DNA from 3 places in the Streptomyces sp. NPDC002754 genome. Region 1 is predicted to be linked to each of the others. Evidence: riboswitches for the same ligand, from Rfam matches in the RefSeq annotation. Region 1 holds a riboswitch; each other region holds the start of a gene.
What was found. A riboswitch is a leader RNA that binds a small molecule or an ion and turns the genes downstream of it on or off. The one in region 1 is predicted to bind cobalamin.
Positions count from the first base shown of each region.

Region 1 (9,466 bases):
ACTCGACACATGAACGCGAGCATTACACGCCGTGGGGGAACTCCGGCGGTCGGCATCCGGCGGGCCACCACCCAGGACGCCCGGCGCCTCACCCGCCTCGTGCGCGGCTCCAGTGCCTACCGGGATCCGTACGCCTCGATGGTCGCGGGCTACCGGGTGGGACCCGACTACGTAGAGGCGCACCACGTCTACGTAGCCGTGGATTCGGCCGACGAGCGCGTGCTCGGCTTCTACGCGCTGCTCACCGAGCCGCCGGAGCTGGACCTGATGTTCGTCGCGGACGAGGCGCAGGGCCGGGGCATCGGGCGGCTGCTCGTCGACCACATGCGGGCCCAGGCGCTGGCCGCGGGCCTCGACCACGTCCGCGTCGTCGCGCACCCGCCCGCCGAGGGTTTCTACCGCTCCATGGGCGCACACCGCACCGGCACGGTGCCCGCGCGCCCGCCGGCCGTCGCCTGGGACCGACCCGAACTCGAATTCGCCATTCCTCCGGCCGTCTGAGGTCTTCCGCCCTTGCCCGGTACAGCGCACACTCGTGGGCGTCGGAATGCGGCAAGGAGGCCACATTGGGCAGCAGTCAGGCACGCGCCGAGGCGTTCGACGTGATCGTGGAGATCCCGCAGGGGTCCCGGAACAAATACGAGATGGACCACGATCTCGGCCGGATCCGGCTCGACCGGATGCTGTTCACGTCGACGCAGTACCCCGCGGACTACGGCTACATCGAGGGCACGCTCGGCGGCGACGGCGACCCGCTGGACGCACTCGTCCTGACGGGCGACGCGACGTTCCCCGGCTGCGTCATCGAGTGCCGGGCGATCGGCATGTTCGTGATGAGCGACGAGAAGGGCCCGGACGAGAAGGTGCTGTGCGTGCCCGCGCACGATCCACGGCACGGCGCGACCCGGGACATCGAGGACATCCCCGAGTTCGACCGCCTGGAGATCACCCACTTCTTCGAGGTCTACAAGGACCTGGAACCCGGCAAATCGGTCGACGGCTCCCACTGGGAGGGCCGGGAGAAGGCCTACGAGGAGATCGACCGGGCCCGTCAGCGCGCTTCAGGGTAGGTAGGGCCTGTATTGGGTTCTGGTCTGGATCAGGGAGCGGGGGCTGGCGCCTTCGGATCCAAGGCGGAGGAGGGAGGCGACGCGGAGCGTCGTCGACCGACGACAACACCGGAGACGGAGGCGCCAGCCCCCGCGAGCCCAGAGTAGAACCCAATACAGGCCCCTAGTAGGGTGGCCGGGCCGTGGTGCTCGGGAAGACCGGTGACGGCCCCCAAGGGGCCCATTCCGGAGCGGCCCTCGCCACTGTGATCGGGTTTCGGACAGCGCCGTCCGGAGCGCGCCGTTCCACCCTGTACGCCACTGGCGGCCGTCGGCCACTGGGAAGGCCGGAGCGGCGGGCACGCCCGTAAGCCAGGAGACCGGCCGCGGCATCTCACGAAGTCATTCCACGAGGTGCTGGAGCGTGATCGACGCATGACCCTGCCCGGGAACTCCCCGAACCCTGCCCTGAATTCCCCCTCCCCTGCCTTCCGTTGGCGCCGCGAGGACACGCTGCGCACGGCCGGCCTGATCGCGGTGATCGCCGCGCTGCACGTCGTCGCGTTCGGCGTGCTGTTCCTGCTCGTCGTCCCCGAGCACTACGAAGTGGGCAACAAGGCCTTCGGTATCGGCCTCGGCATCACGGCGTACACGCTCGGCATGCGGCACGCCTTCGACGCCGACCACATCGCGGCCATCGACAACACCACCCGCAAGCTGATGGCGGACGGCAAGCGGCCCGTCTCGGTCGGCTTCTGGTTCGCGCTCGGCCACTCCAGCGTGGTGGTCGCGATGGCGGCGCTGGTCGCGGGCGGCGCTGCGCTCGCCGGCACCCTGCTGAACGACAACTCGGGCACCCACCAGGTACTCGGCGTCGTCGGCACGACCGTGTCCGGTACGTTCCTGTACCTCATCGCGGCGCTCAACCTCGTTGCCCTGATGGGCATTTTGAAGGTCTTCAAGGCGATGCGCGCGGGCTCGTACGACGAGCGGAAGCTCGAGGAGCACCTGGACTCCCGCGGTTTCATGAACCGGATCCTCGGCCGCTTCACCAAGTCCATCACCCGGCCGGGACAGATGTTCCCGCTCGGCTTCCTCTTCGGTCTCGGCTTCGACACCGCGACCGAGGTGACGCTGATGGTGATGGCCGGCAGCGGCGCGGCGGCGGGCCTGCCGTGGTACGCGATCCTGTGCCTGCCGCTACTGTTCGCCGCGGGCATGAGCCTGTTCGACACGCTCGACGGCACGTTCATGAACTTCGCCTACCAGTGGGCGTTCTCCAACCCTGTGCGCAAGGTGTTCTACAACCTCACCATCACCGGCTTGTCGATCGCGGTGGCGTTCTTCATCGGCACGATCGAACTCGTCGGCGTCCTGCACGACAAGCTCGACCTGAGTGACGCCGTCACCGGGTGGATCGCCGGTCTCGACCTCGACAACGTCGGGTACGTGATCGTGGGCCTGTTCGTGGTCGTGTGGGTCGCGGCGATCGCCTACTGGCGCCTGGCGAGGGTCGAGCAGCGGTGGTCGGCGAGGATGGCCGACGGCACGTAATTCGGTTGCCGGGGCGCGCGCGGTCCACTGCTGCACTGATCGCAGCGGCATTCCCGCGCGCCCCTACCGTGAGGACCGATCCATGCGCACGACAGACATGTTCCTTCAGAAGGCCCCTGCCCTCTCCCCCATGGACATGACTGTCAGTGCACACTCTGAATCTGGGCATTCTCGCGCACGTCGACGCCGGTAAGACCAGCCTGACCGAGCGCCTCCTGCACACGGCCGGGGTGATCGACGAGCTCGGCCGCGTCGACGACGGAAGCACCCGCACCGACTCCCTCGACCTGGAGCGCCGGCGCGGCATCACCATCAAGTCGGCCGTGGTGTCGTTCCCGGTGGCCGGCACGAACGTCAACCTCGTGGACACGCCTGGCCACCATCGGTCTGCGGGTCGACCCGGCGCCGATCGGCTCGGGCGTCGCGTTTCGGCTCGGCATCGAACTCGGCTCCCTCCCCCTGGCCTTCATCAAGGCCATCGAGGAGGCCGTGCACAGGACGCTGCGCCAGGGAATGCTCTGCTGGCAGGTCACCGACTGCACGGTGACGCTGACGCACTCCGGATACGCGCCGCGACAGAGCCACGCGCACGCCGTCTTCGACAAGTCGATGTCGAGCACGGCGGGCGACTTCCGCGGGCTGACCCCGCTGGTCCTGATGAGCGCACTCACGCGCGCGGGCACGGCGGTGTGCGAACCGATGCACCACTTCCGCCTGGACATCCCGGCCGACCTGTACGGAGCGGTACTGTCGTTGATCACCCGACTGCGGGCCGTGCCGACGGGGCAACGCACGGACGGCGGGGCATGGACCACGGTCGACGGGCTGACCCCCGCGGCCCGGGTGCGCGCCCTGGAGCAGCAACTGCCGTCCCTCACCCGGGGCGAGGGCGCCCTGGAGGCCGCCTTCGACCACTACGCCCCGGTCCGCGAGGGCGCCCCGCGCCGCTCCCGCACGGACCACGGATCAAGCCCGGCCTTTGGACGAGAGCCCGCGGGGTCCGGGGCAGAGCCCCGAGGCCGTGACGCCGGTGGGGTGCCACACGGGAGGGGGCGGGCGAATCCGGGCCATTCGGCCCACCGGTAGGGCCCCTTGGCCCCGTCCGCCGCGAGCCGCGCGCTGAGATGCTGCGGTATCGAGCCTCCCGTGCCCTCGTCCTCCCGCAGCGGCGCGCGGTCGAGGCCGAGCCCGGGCCCGCTGTTCGCAGAAGGGGGAGCCGCGAATGGCGGGCCCGTCCGGGCCTCCGCCCCGGCTTCGTACACGCGTCCGCCGCGCCGTTGTGGCAACTCGCGCGCAAAACGGCCCAATCGGAACGATAAAGTGGCTCGTCAACCCGCACGCGCCCGATCACTCAGGAGTGCCTACGTGTCCGTATCCCCAGGTCGGGGACTTACGGCCTTCAGGCGGGCCTGAACATTGGCCGGATTGATGCTGTTCAGCCACTCGCCGGGTCCGGCGAGCATTTGAGTCGGGGGGATGTCGAACACGTCGGCGATTTTGTCGATGTCTTCGAGGCGCCACGGCGCCTTCCCATTCACGCGGTAGCTGACGGACGTCGAGCTGACACCGAGCAGTGGAGCGAAGGCCCCGAGAGTCAGCTCGGCCGTGACGACGGCGGCACGCATGGACATGGAGAACTTGGCGTTCGTCCCAGCGCGGTAGATCGGGTTGGTCTGCATGTGGCTCATCCTAACGTTTCTGTTGTGAATCTTAAAGCTGTGGCCTGATTCGCTTAAGTCAGGCTTGATGTTCCAACCCGTTGCCGTCAGTATTTAGTTCGCCACTTCGCCACCCCGCGCCACCCCAACCGCCACCCCTGTCACGACCCGGGCTCGGTGCGCTGCAACATGAAGCCACGCTAGCGCTTTGGAAGACTGGCAGAGCGGTGTTAAGCCGTACTTGATTCTGCGAAGTGTCCATGTCTATGGTTGCGGCATGACCCCCCACCCCCACACCCCGACGGCGCACACATGCGCCCCCTGCATGCCCGTGGCAACTTCTGCCGCACGGGCCGCTGCGGGCGTCCGTGGGGTGCGCGCGTGATCGGCTGGGGCCGTGACTTCCTTGGGGGCATCAGACGTACGCCATCCCCCGAAAGCCACTTCACGAAGCTCGCCAACAAGGCCCACCGGGACAAGCGGATCAGCCGCCGGGCCCGCGGGCTCCTGGGGGAGATCGCATCCCATCAGGACGGCCGCGTCATCACCGTCGAGTTCCTCATGACCACGGGCCCCGAGGGCCGCGCCGCGATCCGGACCGCGCTCAAGGAACTTGAGACGTTCGGGTACCTCGCCCGTGAGAAGCACCGGAACACCGATGGCACGTACGGCGACGAGGAATGGCGGATCACCGACGACCCGGACCGCTACGACCTTGCACGTAAAACCGCAGGTCAGAGCCAGCGTCCAGAAACCGACCTCTGGTCGTCCGCTCCAGACGCCGACGAGCTTGCACGCAAAACCGCAGGTCAGAGCCACGGGCCAGTTGCCGACACGGCACCTTGCACGCAAAACCGCAGGTCAGAGCCAGCGTCCAAGAATCCACCGGCGGCAAATCGCACACATAAGAAGAACAACAACCAGAAGACCAAAGAAGAACAGGCGCACCCCTCCGGGCGCCCGCAGGGCCTCGCTGGCGTCTCACCAGAGGATGGAGTCGATGCGGCTGCGCCGCGTCCGGACGTGAGCCCCCGGGTTTTGGTGTTCAGGGCGCTGCCCGTCGAGCTGCGGACCCACGCTGCCCGGCCGCTGCCCAAACGCCCGCCGGTGCCTCTGGCCGATCTCATCGACCAGCAGCTACGCGTACGCAGCACCGAGCAGCTCATCGACCGCATCGAGCGGCGGTGGGTCGACCACGGCTACGAGGACGCCGCGCACTCCGCCGACGGCCCCGGCCTCGATACCGGCGTCGGTGTCGCCATGGCGTTGCTGCGTGAAGGCGCCTGCGCCGATGCCCGGTGCGAGGACGGCGCCAACGTGGACACGGGCGCCGACTGCCCGCTGTGCGTCGACCACCTCGCCGCCCGCCGCCGTGCACGCGCCGAGGGCCTCGTCCCGCCCGACCGTGGCCTGAACGCCGAGCGCGCCGACGACCTCGCCGAGTGCGCCGTCGAGACCTGCCGCAAGCCGTTCAAGCGCGGCGCGGAGGTCCCCGAGGACGGACTGTGCGACGAGTGCCGGGCCGCGATGCAGCGGGCCGCCTGGGTCGTCCACAAGGGCGCCGGCCGTCCGGGCCCGCCGCCGCCGCAGGACACATTGCCGCCGCCGGTCATCGAGGGCGACGGCGACAGCGAAGACAACGTGATCGATTTCGAGGAAAGGAAGGGCCGATGGCAGACGATCTCGTGATCAACCGGCGTAGCAACGTCTACCACCGGCCCGACTGTCAGCACGCGAAACGGCTCGTGATGATGGGCTACGGAGCCCACACCACCACCGAGCATCTGGCTCTGAACTCGTACGCCCGCCCCTGCCCCAAGTGTCACCGTGACCGTGAGCGGCGCAAGGCACGCCAACTTGAGTTCGAGGCCCGCCAGAGCCTGAGCCGCTCGTATGTGGAGCCGATCGCCGTCGAGCCCGTTCCGGCGGGGCAACCGGCGATCACTTTGTACGACCCGGCCGAGGACCGAGAGATACCCGCCAAGGGCCTCATACGCCCCTGCCCGCACTGCCGGACACCCATCGACTTGCGGCGTACCGGCGGGGACCACGACATGCCCACGGCGCTGCAACCCGGCGAGTATCCGGCACGCCACATACCCGCCCAGCTCCACCGGCAGCTTCTGTACGGGCTCGTCTACCCGGGCCGGGGCGACGGATGGGTGCGCATCCCGCATCACGCCGTCTGCCCCGCACGCCCCGAGCCCGAACACCCAGGGCTGCGTGACATGTGGCGCGCCCTCGCGATCCGCCGCCGACGACGGGAGGCCTCATGACCCGCCGTTGCTCTCGCCGCGCTTTCTGCTGCGGTGAGCTGTGGGGAGCCGAGACAGATATTCGAACAGGATCCCGTAGCGGCCCTGGCGCGTCCCGGCACGCTCACGCCCCCCGTCCGCCATAAATCCCGTGGAAGTCCATGCATCCGGCTGGCAAACGGGTGAAGCCCTGGGGTGTCGCCTGACCAGCGACGATCCCTACCTGTTTCTCTCAGCCGAGCGCCTACCGGATTCGGTAGACGAAGCGTCAACAAGACGATGGAATCCCGTGTAACGAGGGGGGCGAGAGGCCAAGCTTCACTCGGAACGGTTCGAACGGCAGCCGCCTCGACAGGAGTTACTCGTGCCAACCACCAGCCAGCCGATAAGCAGTGACGACGCAGTCGCCTCCGTGATCTTCCGACGCCAGCCGTACCCCGCGACCGGCCTCGCCGTCGAGATCACCCGGACCGCCGCCGTGTCGCCGAGGACACTCCTCGAACTGCTGCGCGGCCTGACCGTCCGGTTCCGCAACGACGCCGGAACCCCGGCCGGGGACCCGGTCATCATCGACGGCCGCGAAGCCCTCGGCGCCGTCCTCGTCCGCCCCGGCGAATCCGACACCGCGGAGGTCACCGCGTTCACCGCCGGACTCCCCCACGGTCAGCTCGCCGACGAACTCCAGAAGATCGTCGAGGAGTTGGAGGTGGAGTTGGCCGAGGACGAGGAACAGCCGACGCCGCCCAGTCCGCCCGTCTCGCGCGCCGAGGAACGGGCCGCCGTCGAGGACTTGCCCCGCTACCGGGAAGACGAGGTCGGCGAGAGGGGGACCGGATGAATCACGCCCTGACGGTGACCCTGACCCGTCACTGCCCCGACCGTCCGCCCATGGAGTCGATCGTGGGCGTCACCGAGTACGAGCCCGGCGACCCCGGCATACTGGCCTCGCTCGTCGAGCTGCTCGACGCGATAGCCGACGAGATCTGCCGCGTAGCGATCACCGGCACCGGCGACGCCGGGGAGGTAGCGCCGTGACTGCATCCCAGAGTCCGCGTACGCGCGCACGGCACGCGCGCCCCACCCGGTGGCAGCGCCTCGTCGAGCGGACCCGCGAACGCACCGTACGGGTGTCCGATCTGCGGCCGGTGCTGCGGATCATCGACGGCCAGTTCCCCGCCCGCGTCACCCTCGGCGCGAGCCCCGACGCCTGCATTCATGCCGCGACCGGCGAGGCCGCCGCCGACGGCCACACACGCCGCACAGCGTGCGGCCGCACGTTCCTGCGCCCGCACGCCGAGCACACCCCGCGCACCCACGCGCAGAAACGATTCTGCGAGCAGTGCCGCACCAGCCTGGAGAACCCATGCCACGACTGACACCCGAGCTGATAGACGCCCGCCGACAGCACATAGAAACGAGCCAGGACCACACCCTCGCCACCTGTCAGGCCATCCACACACACGAATGGATGCTGTACCGCGACGTCCTCGAAGCGATCGCGGGCGGACACGCCTTCCCCGAGGCGTTGGCGCAGGCCGCCATCGGGCCGCAGGCGGAGCCCTGAACGCTGCTCGTCCACTGGCCCCCGACCGCATGGCGCGACCCCAAGGAACCCCACACATGACCCCGGTCGGCCGCTATCCCTCGGACCCGCGCCCCCGCGACCGGTTACCCCAACTTTCAGGGAGGCAAGCGCATGGTGCAGCGGCGTGTGTACGACGACCCCGACGAGCCCGCGCCTCCGTGTTCGGCGCACCCCGATCTGTGGTTCCCCGATCCGGGGCGCCGCGAGAGTGATCACCGGTTGGCGCTGACGGTCTGCGGGCGGTGCCGGTACCGGCGCGAGTGCCGACAGGCGGGTGAGGACGGCGACGAGCGGCACGGCATCTGGGGCGGCCAGAACCGTACCCGTGGGCAACGGCCGCCGCCGCGCAAGCCGCGCCGGAGTCAGTGACCGTGCGGGCATTGCGGTGTCCGTTCGGTTCATTCGTTCGAAGTCACTGACGGGAACCAGCCAACCGCTTAGGGTGTTGGTGGCGAGCAGGGGATGGGGGCTACTTCATGTGGGCCGGTTGGTCTGCAAACCCCCACCCACAAACCCCCACCCCTGCCGGTCAAGCGGGAACGGGGCCCCCTCGCCGTCCCCTGTCCAGGGGACCCCGTTCCACCCTCACGCGGTGAACGCACGGAACCTACCCGCCAGTTCAGGCGGGCAGCAATCCCGCCGACGAGAAAAGATCATCCACCGCCGTCTCATCGACCGGGACACCGAACGCCACCAGGGCGCCGTGTTCGTCGACGAGATCGACGAGACGGAGCTGCTCGGCGGTGAACTCCAACTGGCGCGGAACGATGTTCGCCGCCGGGCGCCCGACGCCCGGACACACCACCCGCCGCTGTGCCGCATGATCGTGCCGCCACATGCGCGCGCCACTGGTCACCGCTACATCCTGACGCCCGCACTCCGGGCATTGCCCTATCGCATAACGAAGCATCCGAAATCCCCTGTCTCTCACGACGAGAGTCACACGCACACGCGAGGAGTAGCAACAATGTTCACTGGCGACCAGGCAGAGGCCACCGTCGAGACGGAACGCCAGTGCGTACTGTGCGGCCAGACCAAGCCGATCACCGCGTTCGCGAAGGTGGGCGCCAACAGCCCCTACCGGCGCCGCCAGTGCGGGCCGTGCCGCTCCAAGCGCATGATCCTCCTGCGCAACAACCCGGACATGCCCCGACAGTGGCCGGCCGTCCGCACCAATACCCGCTACCGCGTGGGCGACGAGGGCCGGGTGTGCACGGCGTGCGGGGTGTTCAAGCGGTGGCCGGACTTCAACCGCACCTCAAGCCGCCAGCATGCGCGCGGCCACGAAGCACAGTGCCGTAAGTGCGTGAACGTGAAGCGGAAGGCGAAAGAGGGCCGCTAACGGCGGGGACGGGACCGGCACCG
Region 1 covers NZ_JBSFVM010000001.1:116,248-125,713, reverse strand. The annotation lists gene ACWD2L_RS00750 (GNAT family N-acetyltransferase) at 10-501, shown strand; gene ACWD2L_RS00745 (inorganic diphosphatase) at 567-1,070, shown strand; cobalamin riboswitch at 1,237-1,452, shown strand; gene ACWD2L_RS00740 (Nickel transporter NicT) at 1,485-2,603, shown strand; partial or broken gene ACWD2L_RS00735 (GTP-binding protein) at 2,750-2,983, shown strand; partial or broken gene ACWD2L_RS00730 (GTP-binding protein) at 2,976-3,566, shown strand; gene ACWD2L_RS00725 (helix-turn-helix domain-containing protein) at 3,965-4,282, opposite strand; gene ACWD2L_RS00720 (hypothetical protein) at 4,643-5,950, shown strand; gene ACWD2L_RS00715 (DUF6083 domain-containing protein) at 5,932-6,537, shown strand; gene ACWD2L_RS00710 (hypothetical protein) at 6,881-7,354, shown strand; gene ACWD2L_RS00705 (hypothetical protein) at 7,351-7,551, shown strand; gene ACWD2L_RS00700 (hypothetical protein) at 7,548-7,892, shown strand; gene ACWD2L_RS00695 (hypothetical protein) at 7,880-8,080, shown strand; gene ACWD2L_RS00690 (WhiB family transcriptional regulator) at 8,213-8,470, shown strand; gene ACWD2L_RS00685 (hypothetical protein) at 8,721-8,957, opposite strand; gene ACWD2L_RS00680 (hypothetical protein) at 9,069-9,443, shown strand.

Region 2 (9,466 bases), on a different contig from region 1:
CGGCCAACTCTCGGGTTCCGTACGTGGCATAAGGGGCGACCCGGACGGGGCCGCCGAGCGCCGCCGTCATGTAGTGCACGGGCGGGAGTTCCGGCACGAGCGTGGAGACCGCGGTGGCGTGCACGGCGTGGGTGTGCACGACGGCGCGGGCGTCGGTGTGCCGGTAGACGGCGAGGTGCATGGGGAGCTCGCTGGTCGGCTTCAGGGTGCCGGCCCGCCGCTCGCCGTCGAGGCCCACGGCGACGAGATCGTCCGGGCCGAGTTCCTCGTACGGGACGCCGGTCGGGGTCACGAGCACGGTGTCGCCGACCCGCGCCGAGACATTGCCCGAGGTCCCGACGACCAGGCCGTCGACCACTGTCCGGCGGGCCGTCGCCACCACGTCCTGCCATGCCGCCCCGAGTTCCTGAAGCTGTGTCATGGCGCGCATCCTGTCAGCCGTTTGACGTGGTGACAGGTGGCGATCGGCACGGAACCCGACCCTCCGGAATACCCCATATGGTGATTGATAAGACTCATGTGTTATTTGGCCGACCTTGGCCGGGTAATTAATGATCTCCCGCTAATCTCTGGGAGTTCCCTGGGGATTTGTCATGCACGTCGTCACTTTCGGGGGGTAATCATGGCTCTCAGCCGCACAGCGTCCCCACGCCGCCACCGCGCCGCCGCGCTCACGTCAGTCGCCGCACTGACCCTCGGCGGCACCCTGCTCGCGGAGCTGCCGGCCCACGGCGCGGGCAAGCCACGCGGGAACGACGTCTCGTCGCACCAGAAGAACGTGAACTGGCAGAAGGCGAAGAACAAGGGCGCCCGGTTCGCCTACGTCAAGGCGACCGAGTCGACGAACTACCGCAACCCCTACTTCTCCCGGCAGTACAAGGGCGCCCGCAACGCGGGCATCATCCGCGGCGCCTACCACTTCGCGCTGCCGTACAAGTCCTCCGGGAAGACACAGGCCTCGTACTTCGTGCGCAACGGCGGGGCGTGGCGGCGCGACGGCTGGACGCTGCCGCCCGCGCTCGACATCGAGTACAACCCGTACGGCAAGGGCAAGCACCCCTGCTACGGGCTGCGGAAGTCGACGCTGGTGTCCTGGGTCAAGTCCTTCAGCAACGAGGTCGTACGCAGGACCGGACGCCGTCCCGTCATCTACACCAACGCGCGATGGTGGAAGCAGTGCACCGGCAACAGCGGGGCGTTCGCCTCGAACCACGCGTTGTGGCTCGCCCGGTACGACCGGAGCGCCGGCGCACTCCCGGCGGGCTGGACCTACTGGACGTTCTGGCAGTACAACGACAAGGGCAGCCTCCCGGGTGATCAGAATCTCTTCAACGGCTCAATGACCCAGCTCAAGCGCTTCGCGCGGGGTTAGTCGAAGGGCCGTCCGAAGCGCCCCGGAGCCCCTGGTTCCGGGGCCGAGGGCGCCTCGAACCGGAACCGGCGGCGCCGCCCCGAGGCAAGCGGAGCGAGACCCCTCCGAATCAGGTCACCGGGGCGCCCGGCCCAGTTCATCTTCCGTTCACTCGGGCTCTTTACGTTCCAAGAACCACTGACGTCCAACCGAAGCCTGGGTAAATGGAACACATCACGCTGCTCCTTGCGATCGTGATCGTTACCGCGCTGGTTTTTGATTTCACCAACGGTTTCCACGACACCGCCAATGCGATGGCTACGACCATCTCGACCGGCGCTCTCAAGCCGAAGGCGGCGGTGGCCATGTCCGCCGTGCTGAACCTCGTCGGAGCGTTCCTCTCCGTCGAAGTCGCGAAGACCATCTCCGGCGGCATCATCAATGAGGACGGCCTCAAGACAGAGGTCATCTTCGCGGCGCTGGTGGGCGCCATCCTCTGGAATCTGCTGACGTGGCTGGTCGGGCTGCCGTCCAGTTCGTCGCACGCGCTGTTCGGCGGGCTCATCGGCGCCGCTGTCATGTCGATGGGCTGGTCGTCGGTGAACGGCGGGACCGTCGTCACCAAGGTGCTGCTGCCCGCGGTGGCCGCGCCGCTCGTCGCCGGTATCGCCTCGTTGCTGGCCACCCGCCTGACGTACCGCATCAGTAAGAAGACGGACCAGAAGGCGACCGCGAAGGGGTACCGCGCCGGGCAGATCGCCTCCGCCGGGCTCGTATCGCTCGCGCACGGCACGAACGACGCGCAGAAGACGATGGGCATCATCACCCTCGCGCTGATCACCGGCGGCGTCATCGGGCACGACGCCGACCCGCCGCTGTGGGTCATCGTCTCGGCCGGTATGGCCATCGCCCTCGGTACGTACCTGGGCGGCTGGCGCATCATCCGCACCATGGGCAAGGGCCTCACCGAACTCGCGCCGCAGCAGGGCTTCGCGGCGCAGACCAGTGCGGCGACCGCGATCCTCGCCTCCTCGCACCTGGGTTTCTCGCTCTCCACCACGCAGGTCTGCTCCGGCGGTGTGATGGGCGCGGGCCTCGGCCGCAAGGGCGGCGTCGTCCGCTGGTCGACCGCCACCCGGATGTTCATCGCGTGGGGCCTGACCCTGCCGGCCGCCGGCCTGGTGGGCGCGGGCGCCGAGTTCCTGACCAAGCAGGGCGCGTGGGGCATCGGCCTCACCGCGGCGCTGCTCGTGACCGGCTCGGCGATCATTTGGAAGCTCTCGCGTCGCAACTCCGTCGACCACACCAACGTCACGGCGGACGAGCCGCACGCCGCCCCCGTGCAGGAAGCGCAGGAGGCGCAGGAAGCCCCGGGCGTCGTCACCGCCGCGATCGCCTCGGTCACGCCGCCGCCCGCGGGCACGGTCGAGTCGGCCGAGTCCGAGGCGAAGATCACCGACCGGCCGAAGGCCGGAGCGGTGAACGATCCCGCGCGCCCCGCCGGCGCCACGCTGTAGTCAGCGCTGTAGCTCAGAAGGAAGCAGGCAGGAATGAAGATCGACTGGGCGGCCCTCGGCTCCGTGTTCGGCGTCTCTCTCGTGGTCACCGTGGCCCTCGTCGGCCTGTTCACCCTCGGCATCGTGGGCCTCTCCAAGCGGGAGTCGGCGGCGCGTGACGGTGGCTCGGCCGCGGTCGCGACATCAGGGGCGTATGCCTGCTTCGCGCTGTGCGCGGCGGCCGTGGCCTACGGGATCTATCTGATCGTGGCCTGAGGCGACATCAGGGCCCTTCGGGGGCGGGGTGCGGGGCGTTCGGCGTCCCGTGCCCCGCCTTCGTGCGTACGCCTCAACAGCAAGTTGACGTGCCAACTCGCAGCGTGGTGGACTTCCCCCGCCATATACGGCAGCAGTTGAGGAAGCCGGTGCGAATCCGGCGCGGTCCCGCCACTGTGAGCCCCCTCCTTCGAAGGGGCGAGCCAGGAACTCTCGCTGCCGGTCTCGTCGAACCAGGGCGTGGACACCCTGAGTGAGGACACCTACCGCCATGCTTGCCCCACGCGGCAACTGGCGGCGCGAGCGCGTGTATGCGTGCGGTGCCGCCGCCGGGATCTTCGCCGACCTTCTTCTTGGCGATCCGCGCCGTGGGCATCCCGTCGCCGGATTCGGGCGCGCCGCCGGGGCCGTCGAGCGCGGGCTGTGGCGTGACCACCGTGGCGCGGGCGCCCTGCACACCGTGGTGTGTGCCGGAGGCGCCGTCGCTCTCGCCGCCGCCGCGACCCGTGTCGTACGCCGCTCCCCCGCCGCGTCCCTCGCGTTGACGGCCGCCGCCACCTGGGCCGTCGTCGGCGGCACCTCGCTGGGCCGCGAGGCCCGCGGCGTGGGGTCCGCGCTCGATGCCGGAGACGTGGAGCTGGCGCGGGAGCTGCTGCCCCGGCTGTGCGGCCGTGATCCGCAGGGGCTCGACGCCGACGGGATCGCGCGCGGTGTCGTCGAGTCCGTCGCCGAGAACACCTCCGACGCGGTCGTGGGCGCGCTCGTGTGGGGCGCGCTCGGCGGAGTGCCGGGCCTGGTCGCCTTCCGCGCCGTGAACACGCTCGACGCGATGGTCGGGCACAAGTCCGCGAAGTACCGGCGGTTCGGCTGGGCCTCGGCCCGCCTCGACGACGTGGCGGGCTGGCCGGGGGCCCGGCTGACCGGTGTCCTCGCCGTCCTCGCCGGTGGCAGGCCCCGGGAGGCGCTGGACGCGTGGCGGGCGGACGCCGGGCGGCATCCGAGCCCGAACGCCGGTGTCGTCGAGTCCTCCTTCGCGGGCGCGCTCGGGGTGCGGCTCGGCGGGACCCTGGCGTACGGCGGGCGGGTCGAGCACCGGCCGGTGCTGAACGCGCCGGGGCGTGCGGTCGAGGTACGTGATGTGGATCGGGCCGTGCGGCTGTCACGGCGGGTGTCTCTGTTGGCGTTGGGAGTCTGTGTGGGTGCGCGACTGGTACGGGCGCGGGTGCGGCGATGAGCGGGCGTGGAGACGGTGTTCGACGAGGCGGCGGGCTGCTCGTCGCCGGGACGACCTCCGACGCCGGGAAGAGTGTCGTCACCGCCGGGATCTGCCGGTGGCTGGTGCGGCAGGGCGTGAAGGTCGCGCCGTTCAAGGGGCAGAACATGTCCCTGAACTCGTTCGTGACCAGGGAGGGTGCCGAGATCGGGCGGGCGCAGGCCATGCAGGCGCAGGCCGCGCGGGCGGAGCCGAGCGCGCTGATGAATCCGGTGCTGCTCAAGCCGGGGAGCGATCGCAGTAGTCAGGTCGTGCTCATGGGCAAGCCTGTCGGCGAGTTGAGTGCCCGGGGGTATCACGGGGGGCGTCAGGCGGCGCTGCTCGACACCGTGGTCGGGTGTCTGGAGGAGCTGCGGGCCACGCATGACGCCGTGATCTGTGAGGGCGCGGGCTCGCCCGCGGAGATCAATCTGCGGCGGACGGACATCGTGAACATGGGGCTTGCGCGGGCCGCGCGGCTTCCGGTGCTTGTGGTCGGCGACATCGATCGGGGTGGGGTCTTCGCCTCGTTCTTCGGGACGACCGCGCTGCTGGCTCCCGAGGACCAGGAGCTTCTTGCCGGGTATCTGGTGAACAAGTTCCGGGGTGACGTGAGCTTGTTGGAGCCCGGTCTCGACATGCTCAAGTCCCTTACGGGGCGGGACACTTACGGGGTGCTGCCGTTCCAGCACGGCCTCGGCATCGACGAGGAGGACGGGCTTCGGGTGTCCCTTCGGGGTGCCGTACGGGAGTCCGTCGTGGCGCCGCCCGTGGGCGAGGACGTGCTGCGGGTCGCCGTGTGCGCGGTGCCGTTGATGTCGAACTTCACCGATGTGGACGCGTTGGCCGCCGAGCCGGGTGTCGTGGTGCGGTTCGTGGACCGGGCCGAGGAGCTCGTCGACGCGGACCTCGTCGTGGTGCCGGGGACACGTGGGACGGTGCGGGCGCTTGAGTGGCTGCGGGAGCGAGGGCTTGCGGAGGCTTTGAGGCGGCGGGCGGCCGAGGGGCGGCCCGTGCTCGGTATCTGCGGCGGGTTCCAGTTGCTCGGCGAGTCCATCGAGGACGAGGTGGAGTCGCGGGCCGGGGTCGTCGATGGGCTCGGGCTGCTTCCCGTACGTGTGCGGTTCGAGGCGGAGAAGACGCTTGCGCGGCCGGCCGGTGAGGCGCTCGGCGAGTACGTCGAGGGGTACGAGATTCATCACGGGGTCGCCGAAGTGCTGGGCGGAGACGCCTTCTTGGACGGGTGTCGGGTCGAGGGCGTGTGGGGGACGCACTGGCATGGGTCGTTGGAGGCGGATGGGTTTCGGCGGGCGTTTTTGCGGGAGGTGGCGGCGGCTGCCGGGAGGCGGTTTGTGCCGGCGGCGGATACATCGTTCGAGGCGTTGCGGGAGGAGCAGCTTGATCGGCTGGGGGATTTGATTGAGCGGCATGCCGATACGGGTGCGCTCTGGCGGTTGATTGAGGGGGGCGCCCCTGCGGGGTTGCCGTTTGTGGCTCCCGGGGCGCCGTCGTGAGATTTCGCCCCCGCCGCCGCTTCCCGTCCCGTCCCTGGGGGCTGCGCCCCCTCGCCCCCCAAAAGATTGCGCCCCGCGGCGGAGCCGCATATAGGCACAGTCCCGCGCCCCTAATCGTGGAGGTCAGGTTTCGATGAGTACTCCCTTTCCGTTCACTGCCGTTGTCGGGCAGGACGATTTGCGGCTTGCGTTGTTGTTGAATGCTGTGTCGCCCGCCGTGGGGGGTGTGCTCGTGCGGGGGGAGAAGGGGACGGCCAAGTCGACCGCCGTGCGTGCGCTGTCCGCGCTCATGCCGGGCGTCGACGTCGTCGCCGGGTGCCGGTTCTCGTGTGATCCGGCGGCGCCCGATCCGGGGTGTCCCGACGGGCCGCACGGCGACGCCCCGGGCGACCAACGGGACGCCCGGATGGTCGAGTTGCCGGTCGGCGCCTCGGAGGACCGGCTCGTGGGCGCGCTCGACATCGAGCGGGCGCTCTCCGAGGGCGTGAAGGCCTTCGAGCCGGGGCTGCTCGCCGATGCGCATCGCGGGATTCTGTATGTGGACGAAGTCAATCTGCTGCATGACCACCTTGTTGATCTGCTGCTCGACGCCGCCGCCATGGGCGCCTCGTACGTCGAGCGCGAGGGTGTCTCCGTACGGCATGCCGCGCGTTTCCTTCTCGTAGGGACGATGAACCCCGAAGAGGGCGAGCTGCGGCCGCAGTTGCTCGACCGGTTCGGGCTGACCGTGGAGGTTGCGGCGTCGCGCGAGCCGGAGCAGCGGGTGGCGGTCGTCAAGCGGCGGCTCGCCTATGACGACGACCCCGAGGGGTTCGCGGGCACATGGGCCGACGAAGAGGCCGACGTGCGGGAGCGGATCGTCGCCGCGCGTGAGCTGCTGCCCCAAGTGCGGCTCGGTGACCGGGCGTTGACGCAGATCGCGGCGACGTGCGCGGCCTTCGAGGTGGACGGCATGCGCGCCGACATCGTGATGGCACGCACGGCCACCGCGCTCGCCGCCTGGGCGGGGCGTGAGGACGTGCTGGCGGAGGACGTGCGGCAGGCCGCGCTGCTCGCGCTCCCGCACCGCAGGCGCCGGAACCCCTTCGACGCGCCGGGGCTCGACGAGGACAAGCTCGACGAGACGCTGGACGAGTTCGGTCCCGAGGACGAGCCGGAGCCGGACCCGGAGTCGGGCCCTGACCCTGACCCTGACCCTGATGATGATCCGGACGGGCCCGGCGGGGGTCCCGACGGTGGTGGTCCCGGTGGTGGTGTGCCGCCGCAGGACGGGCCTCACGACGCGCCGCAGGAAACGCAGGACCCGCAGGATGCCCCGGCCGGTGACAACCGGGAGGACTCCCCCGAGACCGAGGAGCCCGCCGCCGCCCCGGCAGCCGGTGGCGGAGCCCGTGAGCAGAAGCCCGTGGCGGCCGGTGAGCCCTTTCGTACGAAGATGTTGAGCGTGCCCGGCCTCGGCGAGGGCGCGGCGGGGCGGCGGTCGCGGGCGCGTACCGAGCACGGTCGCACCACGGGGGCGACGCGGCCCCGTGGCGCCCTGACGAAGCTGCACCTGGCGGCGACCGTGCAGGCCGCCGCCCCGCACCAGCGGGCGCGTGGCCGCTCGGGCCGGGGGCTCGTCGTACGCCGTGACGATCTGCGGCAGGCGACCCGCGAGGGGCGCGAGGGGAACCTCGTGCTGTTCGTGGTCGACGCCTCGGGGTCGATGGCGGCGCGGCAGCGGATGACCGCCGTGAAGGGCGCCGTGCTGTCGCTGCTGCTCGACGCGTACCAGCGACGGGACAAGGTGGGGCTCGTGACCTTCCGGAAGTCGGCGGCCGAGGTCGCGCTGCCGCCCACGTCGAGCGTGGACGCGGCGGCGAGCCGCCTGGAGTCGCTGCCGACCGGAGGGCGCACCCCGCTGGCGGCCGGTCTGCTGAAGGCGCACGACGTGCTGCGTGTGGAACGGCTGCGGGATCCGGCGCGGCGCCCGCTGATGGTCGTCGTGACCGACGGGCGGGCGACGGGTGGGCCGGAGCCGGTGCAGTTGGCGGGGCGTGCGGCCGGGCTGCACGCCGCCGAGGGGACGGCGAGCGTCGTCGTCGACTGCGAGACCGGCATGGTGCGGCTCGGGCTCGCCGGGGAGCTGGCAGGACGGCTCGGCGGCACCGCCGTCACGCTGGACGAGCTGCGGGCGGATTCGATCGCCGGGCTCGTGAAGGACGTCACTGGAACGCAGAACACCATCAGGAAGGCCGCTTAAATGCCGCAGGGACAGCCGAGCGTCGTACCGAACGACGGGCTGACGACACGTCAGCGTCGCAACCGCCCACTGGTGTTCGTGCACACGGGCATCGGAAAGGGCAAGTCGACGGCCGCGTTCGGGCTCGCGCTGCGTGCCTGGAACCAGGGCTGGCCGATCGGGGTGTTCCAGTTCGTCAAGTCGGCGAAGTGGAAGGTCGGCGAGGAGAACGCGCTCAAGACGCTCGGCGCGAGCGGCGAGGGCGGCACCGTGGCCTGGCACAAGATGGGCGAGGGCTGGTCGTGGGTGCAGCGCGACGACCAGGCCGACAACGAGGAGAAGGCGCGCGAGGGCTGGGAGCAGGTCAAGCGGGACCTGGCCGACGAGACGTACAAGCTGTACGTGCTCGACGAGTTCGCCTATCCGATGCACTGGGGCTGGATCGACGTCGACGATGTGGTCGAGACGCTGCGGAACCGTCCCGGGCAGCAGCATGTGGTCATCACGGGCCGCAACGCCCCTGAGAAGCTGGTCGAGTTCGCGGATCTCGTCACCGACATGTCGAAGGTGAAGCATCCGATGGACGAGGGCCAGAAGGGCCAGCGGGGCATCGAATGGTAGGTCCGCAGACTACGCGGCCCGTGGACGTGCCCCGCCTGGTCGTCGCCGCGCCGGCCTCCGGGACCGGCAAGACGACGGTGGCGACGGGGCTGATGGCGGCGTTCGCCGAGCGTGGGCTCGCCGTGTCGCCGCACAAGGTGGGGCCCGACTACATCGACCCCGGCTACCACGCGCTCGCGACCGGGCGGCCGGGGCGGAACCTCGACGCGTACATGTGTGGGCCCGAGCTGGTCGCGCCGCTGTTCGCGCACGGGGCGGCGGGGTGTGAACTCGCGGTCGTGGAAGGTGTGATGGGGCTCTTCGACGGGGCGTCGGGGGAGGGTGAGCTGGCCTCGACGGCGCATGTCGCGAAGCTGCTGAAGGCGCCTGTCGTGCTCGTCGTCGACGCGTCGTCGCAGTCGCGGTCGGTGGCGGCGCTCGTGCATGGCTTCGCCTCGTTCGACCCCGAGGTGCGGCTCGCGGGCGTCATCCTCAACAAGGTGGGCTCCGACCGGCACGAGGAGTTGTTGCGCGAGGCCATGGAGGAGGTCGGGGTTCCGGTGTACGGGGCGTTGCGGCGGACTCCGCGGGTGGCTACGCCGTCTCGGCATCTGGGGTTGGTCCCGGTGGCCGAGCGGAGCACGGAGGCGGTGGACTCTGTGGGGGCCTCGGCCGCGATGGTGCGGGAAGGGTGTGACCTGGAGGGGTTGTTGGGGCTGGCCCGTAGCGCGCCGCCGCTTTTGACGGAGGCGTGGA
Region 2 covers NZ_JBSFVM010000004.1:62,440-71,905, forward strand. The annotation lists gene ACWD2L_RS12390 (class II aldolase/adducin family protein) at 1-421, opposite strand, end outside; gene ACWD2L_RS12395 (lysozyme) at 623-1,372, shown strand; gene ACWD2L_RS12400 (inorganic phosphate transporter) at 1,576-2,868, shown strand; gene ACWD2L_RS12405 (hypothetical protein) at 2,902-3,123, shown strand; cobalamin riboswitch at 3,209-3,356, shown strand; gene ACWD2L_RS12410 (cobalamin biosynthesis protein) at 3,395-4,357, shown strand; gene ACWD2L_RS12415 (cobyric acid synthase) at 4,354-5,889, shown strand; gene ACWD2L_RS12420 (putative cobaltochelatase) at 6,023-8,131, shown strand; gene cobO (cob(I)yrinic acid a,c-diamide adenosyltransferase) at 8,132-8,731, shown strand; gene ACWD2L_RS12430 (cobyrinate a,c-diamide synthase) at 8,725-9,466, shown strand, end outside.
Region 2: it holds a riboswitch for cobalamin, as region 1 does, so the genes downstream of both, ACWD2L_RS12410 (cobalamin biosynthesis protein) here and ACWD2L_RS00740 (Nickel transporter NicT) in region 1, are expected to answer to the same signal.

Region 3 (9,466 bases), 830 kb from region 1:
GGGTGTTACATGCACGCGCCGCACCCTGCCCAGCCGCTTTCATGCTCCCGCCGAAAACCCGAAGACGCCCGGGGCGCGGCGCGCTAGCGTCGATGGGCATGGCCCCTTCACTTGAACGCCCTCCGTTCCAGGCGGACGAACGCACGGCACTCATCGGATGGCTGGACCTCCAGCGGCGGATCCTGCGATGGAAGTGCGCGGGACTGAGCGAGGAGGACGCGCGCCGCAGTGTCGTCCCGACATCGCCTGCGATGACCATGGCCGGTCTCATCAGCCACATGCGCTGGGTCGAACACACCTGGCTGGAGGTGCTGTTCCTCGGCGGCGACGAGAAGGTGAACCCGTCCTTCGGCGAGTCGGACGACGAGGACGCCGACTGGCGCACAGACGGCGTCCCCCTCGAACAACTGCTGCTCGACTACGAGTCCCAGTGCACCCGCAGCAACGAGATCGCCGCCACGGCCTCCCTCGACGCCACCGGCCGCCACCCCAAGTACGGCGACGGCAAGATCGACCTCCGCTGGATGCTCATCCATCTCATCGAGGAGACCGGCCGGCACGCGGGCCACGCGGACATCGTGCGGGAACTCATCGACGGGTCGAAGGGGTACTACTAGCGGGTCCCGCCAGCGCCCGTGTCACGGAGTGCCCAGCCAGGTCAGCGCCGCGACCGTGAGCGCCTCCACGCCCGTGCTCAGGGTCGGCTCAACCACGGGGGCGAAGTGCGGGGAGTGGTTGGCCGGCAGGTCGTCGAGCTTGCCGGCCTGGAGCGCGGCGAGGGCGGTCCCGGTGTCGAGGCCGCCCCAGAACCAGAAGACGGTCGGCACCCCGATCGCCTCGCCGAACACCCCCACGTCCTCGCTGGCACTGACCGGCGGCAGCGGGAAGACACGCTGCTCGCCGAAGTGACCGACGAACGCCGCCAGCGTGGTGGCGGTGGCATCCGGGTCGCTGACCAGGGCGGGAACGCTGATGGTCCAGTCGAGGTCGGGTTCGCGCGTGGCGCCGCCTGCCGCGGCCTCGGCGCGGACGACGCGTTCGGTCGCCGAGCGGAGAAGGTCGCGGGTGGCCGCCGTCGTGGAGCGGATGTTGATGCCCAACTCTGCGGCGTCGGGAATGATGTTGTCCTTGGTGCCGGCCTGAAGTCGGCCCACCGTGACGACCGCCGTCTCCGCCGGGGGCACCTCGCGGGCGACGACACCTTGCAGCCGGGTCACGACGTGGGCGGCCATCAGGACCGGGTCGATGGCTGCCTCCGGGCGCGAGCCGTGCCCGCCGCGACCGTGCAGGGTGACATCGAGGGAGTCCGAGGCGGCCATCACCGGACCGCTGCCGTGGCCGATGAACCCGGCGGGCAGCGGCCCCACATGCTGGCCCAGCACGACCTCCGGCGTGGGGAAGCGCTCGAACAACCCGTCGTCGATCATGCCGCGGGCGCCGCACCCCAGCTCCTCCGCGGGCTGGAAGACCAGCAGCACGGTGCCCCGCCACTGGTCGCGCGCCCCGGCCAGCAGGCTCGCCGCCCCGATCAGACAGGCCGCGTGCATGTCGTGCCCGCACGCGTGCATCACCGGCACGTCCTTGCCCTCGTGGTCCACACCGCGGGCGACACTGGCGTACGACAGCCCGGTCTTCTCCTCCACCGGAAGCGCGTCGAAGTCCGCGCGCAGCATGACCACAGGTCCTTCGCCGTTGCGCAGCACACCCACCACGCCGGTCGTCCCGACGTGTTCGACGACCTCGTCGACACCCGCGGCCCGCAGCCGCCGCGCGAGCAGCTCGGCCGACCGCTTCTCCTGCAAGGACAGCTCCGGGTGCTCGTGCAGGTCCCGGTAGAGATCGGCCAGGTCGTCCCGAATTCCGTCAAGCTCTGCGACAACCGTGTGCGTCATGATCCAACCTCTCCGCTTCGTATGGTCGGTTCAGTGTCACCTACGGGTCCCGTGGGGGAGGGCGGCGCGGGGCCGTGTCGCTTCCTGCGCTGCTCGGCGCGAGCGGCGAAATGGGGTGGCCCGGTTCCGACGTGGCGTGCGAGGGTCCTGGCATGCCGAACGAGTTCCAGTCACCCGAATCCCGCCTCGGGCCCATCGCGTCACTTGAGTCCGCCGACGGGACGGCCGTCGCCTACCGGCAGTTCGGCGCCGGCCCACCGGTCGTCATGGTCCACGGTTCCGGCGGTGGGCTGCACTCCTGGCAGCCGGTGGCCGAATGCCTCGCGGACCGCTTCGAACTCTGGACGCCGGCCCGCCGCGGCTACGCCCCGAGCGGGCCGGGCCACGCGCCCAAGCGCTTCGCCGACGAAGTGGCGGACATCGAGGCGCTCATCACGAAGATCGGCCGTCCCGTCCACCTGGTCGGCATGTCCTACGGCGCCAACGTCGCCCTGCACGCGGCGGCGGCCGGTCTGCCGGTGCGCTCGCTGGTGCTGTGGGAGCCGCCGCTGTACGCGGCGGGCCCCGAACTAGCCCCCGTACTGGAGGAGTTCAAGAAGCTGACCGCGCGCGGCGATCGGCGGCGCGCCGACCGACTGCTGGCCGAAAAGGTGGCCCGGGTCCCGGCCGCGCTCCTGGACCTGATGGAGTCGGGAGACACCAGCGACACCGAACCAGGCGCTGAACCCGATGACACGCCCGGCTGGTGTCGTGACCTCGAATCGCTGATCGCCGACTCGGCGGACGTGGAGCGCTGGTCCGATGTCACCGTCCCGACCCTGCTGATGCGGGGCGCCGACACCTGGCAGCCGATGCCGGCGACCCTCGACCGGCTCGCGACCGCGCTGCCGCACGTCACGTACACGGCGATCCCCGGCCAGATGCACTTCGCGCCGTCGTTCGTCCCCGACACTGTGGCGGCGGAGATCGCCGACTTCCTGACGCACTCCTGAAGCGGGGCCGCTCACGCCCCGATCTGGGCGGCCAGCCCGGCCAGGTCGTCGGCGTACAGGTCGAACCGGTCCGAGGCGACGGGCGGGTCGCCCACGGGACGGGCGACGTAGGCGGTGCGCAGGCCGAGGGCCTGGGCCGCGCGCAGGTCCCAGGCGTGCGTGGCGACCATCAGCAGTCGCTCCGGCGGCCGTCCGGAGACGGTGACGGCCAGCGCATAGACCGCCGGGTCCGGCTTGTAGGTCCGGGCGTCCTCGGCGGACAGCGCCTGGTGCCAGCGCAGCCCCGCGTGCGCGTTGAGGCCGAGGAGCGCGGTCCGGCTCGCGTTGGACAGCCCGATCAACGGAAACCGTTCGGCAAGCCGGGCGAGCCCCGCCACCGTGTCCGGCCACGGCGGGAGCCTGCGCCCGGCCAGGGCCAACTCCGCCACCGCGGCCGGATCGTCGACCCCGGCGGCGTCGGCGACGAGCCGGGCGGCCTCCCGGTCGAGCACGTCGCTCGCGAGGTAGGCCCTGCCACCGTCGAGTACCCGCTGCTGCTCGTGCTCGACGTGCTGCTGCCACAGCGCCAAGAGCTTGTCGACCTCGGAGTCGGCCTGCGCTGGGGAGAGTTGACGAATTCCGGTGCGGATTCCGGCGGGCTCGTCGACGAGTGTGCCCAGCACGTCGAACACAAGGGCATCGATCTCTGGCTCTGACATGAGGGGTGTCTCCCGGATGAAGCGGATGGAGCGGCTGAAGCGGATGGGGGGGACGAAGCGGGGGCGTGCGGCCGGCTGTCGATCCAACGCGGCGGGCACCCAAGCGGATTCCCGCATCGGTCTGGCTGCTCTGCGGGTAGCCCCGACTACAGGCTGGAAGCGGCCCGCGCCGAGGGTCTCTCGAACCCCGTCGAGATCGTCCCGCCCGCCGACGCGTCCTCGGGGTACGTCGTCCAGCAGATCCAGCGGAGTTGGCCGGAGAAGCAGGACGCCGTCGCCGTCGACCCGATGAGCGGCGAGGTCACGGACGTGGTGCTCCTCGTCGTGTGGGGGTACCGCATGTAGTGGCATCCCGCTCGCGGCGTTCATGCTCTGCGACATCGCGCTCGGCGAGATCGCGTACCGGAGGGGCAGGCGCACGTACGCGCCGATCGACTGACGTAGGTGGAGTGGGCGCCTCACCTCTGGTGCCGGAGTATCGGCACCAGAGGCGAGGCCTCAAGAGCTACGCGGTCGTCCCGAGCTCCTCACGGACGGCGTGTGCGGCGGCGACGAGGTGCTCCAGGGAGGCCCGTGTCTCGGCCCAGCCGCGGGTCTTCAGCCCGCAGTCCGGATTGACCCACAGCCGCTCGGCGGGGATGGCCTCAAGTCCCTTACGTAGCAATGCGGTTGCCTCGTCGACGCTCGGGACGCGTGGCGAGTGGATGTCGTACACGCCCGGACCGGCCTCACGCGGGTAGCCGTGCTCGGCCAGCTCGTGTGCGACCTGCATGTGGGAGCGGGCGGCCTCCAGGCTGATGACATCGGCGTCGAGGTCGTCGATGGCCTGCACGATGTCACCGAACTCGGCGTAGCACATGTGGGTGTGGATCTGCGTGTCCGGCCGGACGCCGCTGGTGGTGAGGCGGAATGCCTCGGTGGCCCAGGCGAGGTAGGCGGCGTGGTCGCCTGCGCGCAACGGGAGGGTCTCGCGGAGTGCCGGTTCGTCGACCTGGATGACCGAAGTGCCGTTCGCCTCCAGGTCGTCGACCTCGTCGCGCAGGGCGAGGGCGACCTGCCGGGCGGTGTCACCCAGCGGCTGGTCGTCGCGGACGAAGGACCAGGCGAGCATGGTGACCGGGCCGGTGAGCATGCCCTTGACCGGACGGCTGGAATGGGACTGGGCGTACGTCGTCCAGCGCACGGTCATCGCTGCGGGGCGGGAGATGTCACTCGCGAGGACCGGCGGGCGGACGTAGCGGGTGCCGTAGGACTGGACCCAGCCGTGCTGCGTGGCGAGGTAGCCGTCCAGCTGCTCGGCGAAGTACTGGACCATGTCGTTGCGTTCGGGTTCGCCGTGCACGAGCACGTCGATACCGGCCTTCTCCTGGAAGGAGACGACCTCACGGATCTCGTTCCTGATGCGGGACTCGTACCCCTCGCTGTCGATGCGTCCGGCCCTCAAATCGGCGCGCGCGGCGCGGAGTTCGCCGGTCTGCGGGAACGAGCCGATGGTCGTCGTCGGCAGCAGCGGCAGGTTCAGCAGGGCACGCTGGGCGGCGGTCCGCTCGGCGTACGGCTGCGAGCGGCGCAGGTCCGCCTCGGTGACGGCGGCGGCGCGGGCCTGCACCGCCGGATCACGGGTGATGGGCGAGGTGGCCCGGGAACTCAACGCGGCGCGGTTGGCGGCGAGTTCGGCCTCGACCACGCCGGTTCCTCGGGTGAGGCCCCTGGCAAGGGTGGCGACCTCGGTGGTCTTCTGGCGGGCGAAGGCGAGCCAGCGCCGGACCTGCGGCTCGATGTCCCGCTCCACGGACGCGTCCAGCGGAACGTGCAGCAGCGAGCAGGAAGCGGCCACGTCGACGCGGTCGGCGAGTCCGAGCAGAGTGCCGAGCGTGGCGAGTGACCGCTCAAGGTCGTTCACCCACACATTGCGGCCGTTGACCACACCGGCGACGAGACGCTTGCCGGGCAGGCCTCCGGCGGCGGCGAGTTCCTCCAGGTTGGCGGTGGCGGAACCGGTGAAATCGAGGGCGAGACCGTCCACGGGCGCCTTGGCGAGCACCGGCAGGGCCTCGCCGAGTCGGTCGAAGTACGAGGCGACCAGGAGCTTCGGCCGGTCGGCGAGCGTGCCGAGGTCACGGTAGGCGCGGGCGGCGGCGTTCAGCTCCGCCGGAGTGCGGTCCTGGACCAGGGCGGGCTCGTCGAGCTGCACCCAGGCGGCGCCCGAGGCCCGCAGGTCGCTGAGAACCTCGGCGTAGACGGGCAGCAGGCGGTCCAGCAGGGTGAGCGGATCGAAGTCGTCGGCCACGCCGGGAGCGGGCTTCGACAGCAAAAGGTAGGTGACCGGTCCGACCAGTACGGGGCGGGCGTCCAGGCCGAGGGCGAGGGCCTCCGTGAGTTCCGCGACCTGCTTGGTGGAATCGGTGGTGAACACCGTGTCCGGGCCCAACTCCGGCACAAGGTAGTGGTAGTTGGTGTCGAACCACTTGGTCATCTCCAGCGGGGCGACGTCCTGGGTGCCGCGTGCCATCGCGAAGTACCCGTCCAGGGCGTCCGCCGCGACGGCGGCCCGGTGGCGCTCGGGCACCGCACCGACCATGACGGTCGTGTCCAGGACGTGGTCGTAATACGAGAAGTCGCCGGTCGGCACCTCGTCGATGCCGGACGCGGCCAGTTCCCGCCAGTTGGCACGGCGGAGTTCGGCGGCGGTGGAGCGAAGACCGTCGGCGTCGACGCGGCCCTTCCAGTAGCCCTCGATCGCCTTCTTCAGTTCCCGGTCCGGGCCCTGGCGAGGGTAGCCGTACACGGTGGCCCGCGCGGGCTCGGTCCCGGTGTGCGCGGTCGTGGTGTCCGCGGTCCTGGTGGTCACGGAATTCTCCTTCGAGAGACGTATCCCTGAGATCCCGGAAGGCCTCTGCGGCGCGAAGGAGTGACACCACCGGAGCGGTGACCGCGCGCTGCGAGGCACGATCTTTTCGCCGGTATGTGTACGCCGACCCGCCCTCGAGGTCACCGAGATGTCCGCGCACGTGTCGTCCGTGCACGGGCAGTTGGCAGGTCTTCGGACTTGCGGGCACGCCCACCCGAAAGGGCGGACACCTAGTGACCGTCGCTTCCCAGACCCCTCTTCCGGGGCCCAGTGCGTATGACGGCGGTCGTTCCCACTCACCGCTGCGGGGCAGTCCCGGAATCCCACCGGGTTCCCTCTTACGACACCCCGTCTGGCGGGCGGGGCGAACCAGCTACGTCGTTCACCCTACGGGTCCGCGCCCGGGAGGCGCCACAACGTCCGGCCCGTCGGCAGCTCCTCGCCGGATGGCATGATGACGGTGAACACGGGCGACGGCGGCCCGAGGAAACCGGTGCGAATCCGGTGCGGTACCGCCACTGTGATCGGCGAGCGGATCCCGGAGAGCCACTGCCCCCGCGAGGGTGGGAAGGCCGGGACGAGCACGGACCCGAGAGCCAGGAGACTCACGCTGTCGCCCCCTCGAAGCGATCCGGGGCGGAACTCCCCGGCGAGAGGGAGGATGCGGCATGCCCGAACGGCTCGCCGAAGCCGAAGCGACGGCCCCCGCGGCGGACCGGGCGGTTCCGTGCCGCGTGGTCGTGTGCCGCGACTGCTGCTGCGGAACGGTCAAGGTCGACGGTGATCACGCCGCGCAGACGGCGCGGTTGCGCCGGATCGCGCCGACACGGATCTCCGAGTGCCTGGACGTCTGCGATCAGGCCAATGTCATCGTCGTACAGCCCTCCGCCGCCGGTCGGGCGGCCGGAGCACGACCGGTGTGGCTCGGCCTGGTCAACGACGCTGACGCCACCGAGGACATCGCGGACTGGATAGGGGCAGGCGGACCGGGAGTCGCGGAGCGCCCCGCGATCCTGGACCTCTACGTCATCGAGGCGCCGCGCCGGGCCAGGGCCTCATGAACGAGGTGCCGTCGGAACAGGTCGCCGAGGCGCTGCGGGACGTGGAGTCGCGGCTCGGGGGATTCTTCGCCCTCGACACGACGCCGACGCGGCGGCGGCCCGATGCACGGCTCACCCACGCCGGGCTCGCCGCACGAGCCCAGGCGGTCAACGACCACTACGCCACCCCCGAACCCCGCATCGGCGCCTCCATCGCCCACCTGGGCCTCGCGGCACGCCTCTGGTCACCGGTCCTCGCCTGCGCCCTCGTCCACGGGATCGTGCTGGCGATGAGCACGGTCGAGTGGTCCGGTGAGAGCTCGGCTCTGCGCCTGCCCCGGCCCGAGGGCCGACGTGCGACGGAGCTCCGCTCCCTCGCCGACGCGGTCCACGCGGAGGTGGACGGAGTCCTGGCAGCGGTCGAGAACGGCCTCACCGTCAAGGTGGCGCCACGCCTGCTGGCCGGCAATTCCGCCTCGGCTCTCCTCGGGTCGTCGGCTCAACTGCTGCGGTCCCGACCCGACTTGCGCACGGATCTCACGCGGCTGACACGCGAACTCCTGGAGACGGGCCGGCTACACGGAACGGGCCGGATCACCGGCCCGGACCTGACATTCCGCCGCCGGAGCTGCTGCCTCTTCTACCGCGCTCCCGGCGGCGGCACATGCGGAGACTGCTGTCTGACGCGGTGACGAAGACAGGACACAGCGGGGGCGGGGCGGCGCGTGCAACCGACAACCCCTGACCCTTTCTGATGTGCTGCGTTGCAGCAACTGGCGTTCCTCGCAGACGAAAGAGAGCCGCGCTTCATGTTGATCACCGCCGCGCAAGTCCTGGCCGGACCGGATCTTCACACAGTCGCCGACGGCGCCGTCCTCGTACGCGAGGGCGTCATCGCCGGCGCCGGCCCGCGCTCGGAGGTCGAGCGCCAGGCGGAGCCCGACGAGCCCCGGCTCGACTTTCCCGCCGCGACCGTGCTCCCGGGCCTGATCGACGCCCACGTGCACCTCTGCTTCGACGCGGGACCGGAACCCGTAGCCACGCTCCAGGAGCAGGACGACGAGGCGCTGTTCGCCGCGATGGCCGCTCGGGCTCGGAAGTTGCTGAGCGTCGGTGTCACGACGGCCCGCGATCTCGGTGACCGGGGCGGCCTCGCGGTGCGTCTCGCCCACGACATCAGGGAGGGCTCGGCCGTGGGCCCGCGGCTGGTCTCGGCGACGGTGCCCGTCACTCCGCCCGGTGGCCATTGCTGGTTCCTCGGTGGCGAGGTCTCCGGCCCTGAGGAGGTCCGGCGCCTTGTGCGGCGCAACGCGGAGGCGGGCGCCAAGGTCATCAAGGTCATGGAGACCGGCGGCGGGCTCACCAAGGGCGGCGCCCAGAGCTGGGAAACCCAGTTCTCCGAAGGGGAGTTGGCGGCGCTCGTCGACGAGGCACACCGCGCCGGACTGCCGGTCGCGGCGCACGCGCACGGTGCGGACGGCATCACCGCCGCCGTCGCGGCAGGGGTCGACAGTATCGAGCACTGCACGTGGATGACGGCCGACGGGATCGAGGTCCGCCAGGACGTGCTCGACCAGATCGTTCAGCGGAACATCTACGTCTGCCCCACGGTCAGCCCGAACTGGCGAATGCTGCCGCGGTTCTTCGGCGCCGAGCGCGCCGCGGCCATGTTCGACGCGGTGCGCCGGATGGCCGAGGCGGGCGCGCGGCTGATCGCGGGCACCGACGCGGGAGTCCAGCGCGCCAGCTTCGACGGCCTGCCCTCCAGCCTCACGTTCTACGGGCACCTGGGCCTGCCCAACGACCGCGTCCTCGCGATGGCCACGACGGAGCCCGCTCGCGCGCTGGGCCTCGACGAGACAACCGGGCAGCTCACTCCCGGCTACAGCGCGGACGTCCTCGTGGTGGACGGCGACCCGCTCACGGACCTCGGGGCGTTGCAGTCCGTCGGGGCCGTGATCGCGGCGGGCAGGCGGTACGACCCGATCACCAA
Region 3 covers NZ_JBSFVM010000001.1:949,787-959,252, forward strand. The annotation lists gene ACWD2L_RS04570 (DinB family protein) at 99-617, shown strand; gene ACWD2L_RS04575 (amidohydrolase) at 639-1,892, opposite strand; gene ACWD2L_RS04580 (alpha/beta fold hydrolase) at 2,045-2,884, shown strand; gene ACWD2L_RS04585 (haloacid dehalogenase type II) at 2,896-3,582, opposite strand; partial or broken gene ACWD2L_RS04590 (hypothetical protein) at 3,673-4,021, shown strand; gene metE (5-methyltetrahydropteroyltriglutamate--homocysteine S-methyltransferase) at 4,088-6,433, opposite strand; cobalamin riboswitch at 6,600-6,823, opposite strand; cobalamin riboswitch at 6,917-7,040, shown strand; gene ACWD2L_RS04600 ((2Fe-2S) ferredoxin domain-containing protein) at 7,102-7,494, shown strand; gene ACWD2L_RS04605 ((2Fe-2S)-binding protein) at 7,491-8,165, shown strand; gene ACWD2L_RS04610 (amidohydrolase family protein) at 8,283-9,466, shown strand, end outside.
Region 3: it holds a riboswitch for cobalamin, as region 1 does, so the genes downstream of both, metE (5-methyltetrahydropteroyltriglutamate--homocysteine S-methyltransferase) here and ACWD2L_RS00740 (Nickel transporter NicT) in region 1, are expected to answer to the same signal.